2 regions of the Diaphorobacter sp. JS3051 genome follow, and region 1 is predicted to be linked to the other one. Evidence: riboswitches for the same ligand, from Rfam matches in the RefSeq annotation. Region 1 holds a riboswitch; the other holds the start of a gene.
What was found. Region 1 has a riboswitch for cobalamin ahead of I3K84_RS17985 (TonB-dependent receptor domain-containing protein). Riboswitches for the same ligand answer to the same signal wherever they lie in the genome.

Region 1 (3,203 bases):
GTGCGCGGCCGACAGCGTCACGCCCTTGTACTCGGCGCGGCCCACGTTCTCGTAGCAGCCGAAGCTGGAATCACAGCGGCCCGCGGCGCCGAAATTGATGAGGTTGCTGACGCGGTTGCGGTACGCCACGACACCCACGCTGCTCTCTCCTTGCGTCCACCGCGCGCCCAGCTCCACGTTGCGCCCCTTCTCGGGCTGCAGGTCGGGCGCGCCGTATTCGCTGAAGCGGTGGTAGAGCGTGGGTGCACGGAAGGACGTGCCGGCCGCTGCGGTGACGCGCCACTGCGGCGTAATGGCGTAGCCATAGGACAGGCTGCCCGTGCTTTTGCCGCCGAACTCGCTGTCGTCGTCATAGCGCAGGTTGGCCTGCAGCGTATGGGCGCCCTGGTTCAGGCCATATCCCAGCGCGAGCGCGTTCTGTGAGCGGTCACGCTGGAGGTCGCCCACGAACTCGGTGGCGGGGTTGTGCAGTTCGTCCTCGCGGCGCTCCAGCGCGGCTGTGAACAGATGCGCGCCCAGGCGCCACTCGTTTTGCAGCAGGTAATTGTGCAGCGTGGTCTCGGTCATGTAGAAGTTGGGCCGGGTGCTGTATTCACTCTGCCCCTGCGTGACCTGCAAGCGCGTGCTGTACACGTCGCTCCACTTGGCCAGCCATGCCAGGCTGGCCGTGCGCAATTGGTGGTGATTGCGGTCGTCGGCCGTTTTGCTGCCGTCGTACTGCGAGTTGAGGTTGCTGGCCAGCAGCGTGCCCTCCAGGCGATGGGTCGTGTCGAACTGCACGCCCAGTCGGGCATTGGCAGAGGTGCGGCGGTAGCCGTCTTCGTCCGGGTTGTAGGCGGAGCCTACGCGGGCACTGAAGCCATCGGCGCGCTCATGCGACAGCCCCAGCGCATAGTCCACCTGCTCGGTGCCGCCACTCACGCCGGCCTGCACCGTCCGCGTGCCCTGGTTGCCCAGGCCCACGCCCACGTAGGGCGCCGGCGCACCCTCGCCCTTTTTGGTGAAGAGCTGGATCACGCCTCCCATGGCATCCGAGCCGTACACAGCAGCCGCTGGCCCGCGCACGACCTCGATGCGGTCGATCTGCGACAACGGGATTTGCTCCCACACCACGCCGCCGGTGGATTGCGAGTCCAGGCGCACGCCGTCCAGGTACACGGCGGTAAAGCGCGACTCCGCGCCGCGCAGGTAGACGCTGCCACTGCTGCCCTGGCCGCCATTGCGCGTGATCTGCACGCCTGGCAGGCGCGAGATCACGTCAATGACGCCTACCGCGCCGCTGGCCTCGATGGTTTCACGGTCGATGACGGACACATCGGACACGATGTCGGCCAGCGGCCGGGCCACGCGGGTTGCCGTGATGACGGTTTCACGCAGTTGGGGTTCTGTGGCTGCCTGGGCCAGCAGGGTCTGGGACACGGCGGGGAAAGCGGCGGCCAGCGCCAGCGGCAGCACGGCGACGCGCGCGTGCACGGAAAGCGCACTCAAGCGCACATTGAACGGACGGGTGTTTGTCATGTGGGGCAAACAGAGAGATCGCCACGGCCGACCTCCCCGTCGGCACCTGGGCATAACGGCCCAGGTTTCACAAAAGGAAACGCGGAGCCACCTCGTTGGCCGGTATCCGGGCTGGCGGAACGCTCTGCATCGCCTTCCCAAACGCTTGTTCAAGGCGCTCAGTGGCTTGTCAATGAAGAGGGAGCCGAGGTACGGCTCATCCGCTGACCGTTGCGGGGGCAGCGCAGGCACAGGACACACTCCATGGCGGAGAGTCCCTCCCTGCTTCCCGTTGAACTGCGGCATGTGAACCACGCCGCGAGCACCAACTGCGCAATTTTACGATGGTTCGCACGCCGATCCCTACAATCGGCAGCGTATGGCCTCCCCCTCTTCCATCGACCAGATCGCCGAGCGCGTTGAGCGGCTGCTGCTGCGCCATGCCGAGTTGCAGCGCACCAATGCCCTGTTGGCGCAGCAGGTCGCGGCGCTCACCCAGGAGCGCGATTCCCTCCAATCCCGCCTGCAGGCGGCCCGTGCCCGCGTGAACGCATTGCTGGACCGCCTGCCTGCCGAGCCCGAACTCCCCGGCACTGCTGAGACGAAAGACGCGCCATGAAGCAGATCGAGGTACAGATCCTCCAGCAAAGCTATCTCCTGGCCTGCCCGGACGGCCAGGAGTCGCGCCTGCTGGAGGCGGTCGAGCGCGTGGATACCGCCATGACGCGCATCCGTGACGCGGGCAAAGTACGCGCGCGTGAGCGCATCGCCGTGCTGGCGGCCCTCAACCTGGCTTTCGAGATCGCCGACCGCGAAGCCGCCGATTTGGCAGCCGCCTCAGCCCCTGCGCGCATGGCCCCCACCCCGGTCGCGCCGCATGTGCACGACAGCGATGAGCGCGTGCAGCAGTTGCTCCTGCGCCTGGACGAGGCGCTGGGCGAGGATGGGCGCCTCCTATAACCATTACGGTAAAAGCCCAGCCCCTGGCCGCACACGGGCAGCCCACTACAATGAACATGTCTGCGGTGCTGCCGGGCTTTATATTTCCTTGAACCAATGCTCATTGAGCACGGGCTTGGTACATTGCCCGGTGAGCGTGATCATCTCGCGTCAGATGAACCCAACGCCTGGCTGCCCTCGCCCACCTGAACCCCCGGTTCAGGATGCCGGTCCGGTGGCATTCGCAGACACCTTTTTCTCCGGTAATCGCTTGCGCCCTCGCTCCGGGTGAGTGCCAGCGACCTCAATACCTGCTCAGAAAATCCGGCGCTCCGCGGCCAGCGCGCGCAACCCACCCATCTGCAAGGCACAGAGCAGACCTTGGTAGTCGTCGCACCGATGCCAAATATCCTGGCGTGGTTCGGGCGTTTCCCAGTCCTTCGGCAATCTCACTGATACGCAACGCGCGCCCCAGACGCACGATGGCGCATCCAGTAAGGCAGAGATGCGTAGCTGGATTTCTCCACGTCGATGAGAACAGACTCGTCACTTCCGCTGGTAGAGATCTGACAGCGATACGTCACGCCTGAGCGTCTCAGTGTGCACCATTCGCTTGCCACGGCATGCTTCGCGGAGCCGCTGTGGTTCCACAAAACGCTGTTTTCAGGGCACGCACCACGGCGCCGGCTGCCCATGGACAACCTCCATCCACAGCGCCCATGCACCCAGGGAAAAAAGCACACCACCTGCCAGCCGAGACCCCCACG
Region 2 (3,203 bases), 360 kb from region 1:
GCGCGGCCCTGGGCTGGGCCGTTGCGCCTGGCAGTCTCGCCAACTTCTTCACGGCATGTCCGCCGGTGCAGGATATGGGGACCTTCCTGCAATGGCTGCGCGCGCGTGGCGTCAAGCTGCGCGACTGCACCTCGTTTGGCCTGCCCGGGCACGTGCGCCTGGGCGTGTTGCCACCGCAGTCGCAGCGGGCGCTGGAGGTATCGTGGCGCCTCTACAAGGAATCGCAATGAACAAGACCCGACCCGGGCCGGCGCGCTGCGTCATGGTGCTGGGCACCACCAGCGGTGCGGGCAAGAGCTGGCTGGCCACCGCGCTGTGCCGCTACTACAGCAACCAGGGCCTGAAGGTGGCGCCTTTCAAGGCGCAGAACATGAGCAACAACGCGCGCGTGGTGGCTGCACCGGGCGAGCAGTTCGGCGAGATTGGCAGTGCCCAGTATTTCCAAGCGCTGGCAGCGCGGGCCGTGCCCGACGTGCGCATGAACCCGCTACTGCTCAAGCCCGAAGCGGACACTAAGAGCCAGGTGGTGCTGTTGGGACAGGTGAGCGATGAGCTTTCGCAACTGCCATGGCGCGGCCGTAGCCAGCGTGTGTGGCCGCAGATCGCGGCGGCGCTGGACGCGCTGCGGGCCGAGAACGACGTGGTGGTCATCGAAGGCGCGGGCTCGCCGGCAGAGATCAATCTGCACGCCAGCGACGTGGTCAACATGCGCGTGGCGCGCCATGCTGAGGCGCGCTGCCTGCTGGTGACGGATATCGACCGCGGCGGCGCCTTTGCCCACCTGTTTGGCACATGGGCGTTGCTGCCCGAGGAAGAACGCGCGCTCATCGCAGGCTTCGTGCTCAACAAGTTCCGGGGCGACGAGGCACTGCTGGCGCCCGCGCCGCAAATGCTGCAGGACAAGACCGGCGTGCCCGTCGTCGCCACCATTCCGATGCAGTGGAACCACGGCCTGCCCGAGGAGGACGGCGTGTTCGACATGCGCTCCACCGCCGCGGGTGCCGTGCATACGCGCATCGCCGTGGTGGCGTATCCGCGCATCAGCAATCTGGACGAATTCCAGCCGCTCAAAAATGTGCCGGGTGTGCGTTTGTCCTGGGCGCGCAGCCCCGCGGATGTGGAGGGCGCCGACTGGATCGTCCTGCCCGGCAGCAAGGCCACGGCGGCTGACCTGGCCTGGCTGCGCGCACAGGGGTTGGACGCGGCGATTGCTGCGCATGCGGCACGCGGTGGCCGTGTGCTGGGAGTCTGCGGTGGACTGCAGATGCTCGGCGAGGCGTTGATCGACACCGTGGGGGTGGACGGCAATGGCCCCGGCCTGGGCCTGCTGCCGTTGGTGACGAGCTTCGAGGCCACCAAGACCGTGCGGCCCACGCGCCAGTGCTTCGGCGCCGTACAAGGCGCCTGGCGGCATCTCGCCGGCGTGGCTGTGCAAGGCTACGAAATCCACCACGGCCAGACTGCTCAGCACCCGGCCATGGCCGCCAGCGGCGATGTGGCGCGCGAACTCATGCCCGGGTTGGCGTGGCAGAACCCGGGGGGCAATGTGCTGGGCCTGTACCTTCACGGCCTGTTCGAGGACGCAACCGTGCTGCGGGCACTGTTCGGTGCCGATGCTCCGACGCTGGATGCGGTGTTTGACAGGCTGGCCGCCGGCATCGCACGGCACTTCGAGCCTGGGGTGTTGGATGCCCTCGCTGCGCAGTAAAGGACGATAACTGCGGTTGAATTGCGGTTGTTATCATCCCCGTCCTCAGGTGCCCGCTGCCGCAAGGCAAAGGGAGAATCGGGAAGGCGGTTGGAGTCCGCCGCGTGCCCAACGCTGTAAGGAAGATGACCCCCGCTCAATGCCACTGGCCGCCAAGGCCGGGAAGGCGCGGCGGGTCAGATGAATCCAAGCCAGAAGACCGGCCTGAACGTTCATCGCGCTGCAAGGCCAGGCAGCGTGCGACCTATTCACGCACAGGGGACTGCCATGAATACCGCGCAGGCGCAAGCCACGCAAAGCGTTCACGCCTTTACGCAAGAGGCCCGCGACGCCATTTACCACACCATCTTTTCACGCCGTGATGTGCGGGGGCAGTTTCTGCCCACCCCGGTACCGGACGAGGTGCTCAGCCGCATCCTGACCGCGGCGCACTATGCGCCTTCCGTAGGCTTCATGCAGCCATGGAACTTCCTGGTGGTGCGATCGCAGGACACCAAGCGCCGGGTGCATGATGCCTTCGCCAAGGCCCATGCCGAAGCGGCCGGTATGTTCGAGGGCGACAAGCGCGCGGTGTACCAGCGTCTCAAGCTCGAGGGCATTCTGGAGTCGCCCATCGGCCTCTGCATCACGTGCGACCGCGAGCGCACCGGTCCGGTGGTGGTAGGGCGTACCCACATGAAAACCATGGACCTGTACAGCAGCGTCTGTGCCGTGCAAAACCTGTGGCTCGCCGCGCGCGCCGAAGGGCTTGGGGTGGGATGGGTGAGCATCTTTCACCAGGCTGACCTGCAGCAGGCGCTGGGTATTCCCAAGGGTATCACCCCCATCGCCTACCTGTGTGTCGGCTACGTCAGCCACTTCCACGCCAAGCCCGAACTGGAAACCGCTGGCTGGCTGCCACGCCTGCCCGTGGAAGACCTGGTGTACTTCGAGCAATGGGGGCAGCGCGACGACCAGCAGCCGCTCATCGCGCATCTGCGGTGCGACCAGGCTGCGGCGCAGTGCAGTCGCCAGACCGCACCGGCATAAGCCAGCCACAAGGCATGGGGCCCGCCCCGCAATACGGCCACCTCTTGATATGCGCCCCGTGAGTCGGGGCCGCGCTGGACCTTTTTTTGACAATCGAAACACGCCATGATCATCGACCTGCCTTTCGTTGCTGACTTCACCGATCTGCCACTGACGCAGGCCCTGCAACACAAGCTGGACAACAAGACCAAACCACTGGGTGCGTTGGGGCGCCTGGAGCAACTCGCCCTCCGTCTGGGCCAGATCCAAGGTACCGAATCACCCATGCTGCAGGCGCCGCAGATGCTGGTGTGCGCGGGCGACCATGGCCTGGCGGCCAAGGGCGTATCGGCCTACCCGAGCGACGTGACCTGGCAGATGGTCGAGAACTTTCTGGCAGGCGGCGCAGCCGTGAGCGTGCTGGCGCGCCAGCACGGCCTTCAGCTCACCGTGGCCGACTGTGGCGTGGCGCGCGCAGTACCCGCGC

Region 2: linked by a shared signal. The riboswitch ahead of bluB (5,6-dimethylbenzimidazole synthase) and the one ahead of I3K84_RS17985 (TonB-dependent receptor domain-containing protein) in region 1 are both predicted to bind cobalamin.

Annotation. Positions count from the first base shown of each region.
Region 1 covers NZ_CP065406.1:3,776,107-3,779,309, reverse strand. The annotation lists gene I3K84_RS17985 (TonB-dependent receptor domain-containing protein) at 1-1,518, opposite strand, end outside; cobalamin riboswitch at 1,598-1,842, opposite strand; gene I3K84_RS17980 (hypothetical protein) at 1,877-2,116, shown strand; gene I3K84_RS17975 (cell division protein ZapA) at 2,113-2,457, shown strand; gene I3K84_RS17970 (sulfite exporter TauE/SafE family protein) at 3,100-3,203, opposite strand, start outside.
Region 2 covers NZ_CP065406.1:4,133,494-4,136,696, forward strand. The annotation lists gene I3K84_RS19725 (aminotransferase class I/II-fold pyridoxal phosphate-dependent enzyme) at 1-230, shown strand, start outside; gene I3K84_RS19730 (cobyric acid synthase) at 227-1,708, shown strand; cobalamin riboswitch at 1,739-1,931, shown strand; gene bluB (5,6-dimethylbenzimidazole synthase) at 1,976-2,737, shown strand; gene cobT (nicotinate-nucleotide--dimethylbenzimidazole phosphoribosyltransferase) at 2,843-3,203, shown strand, end outside.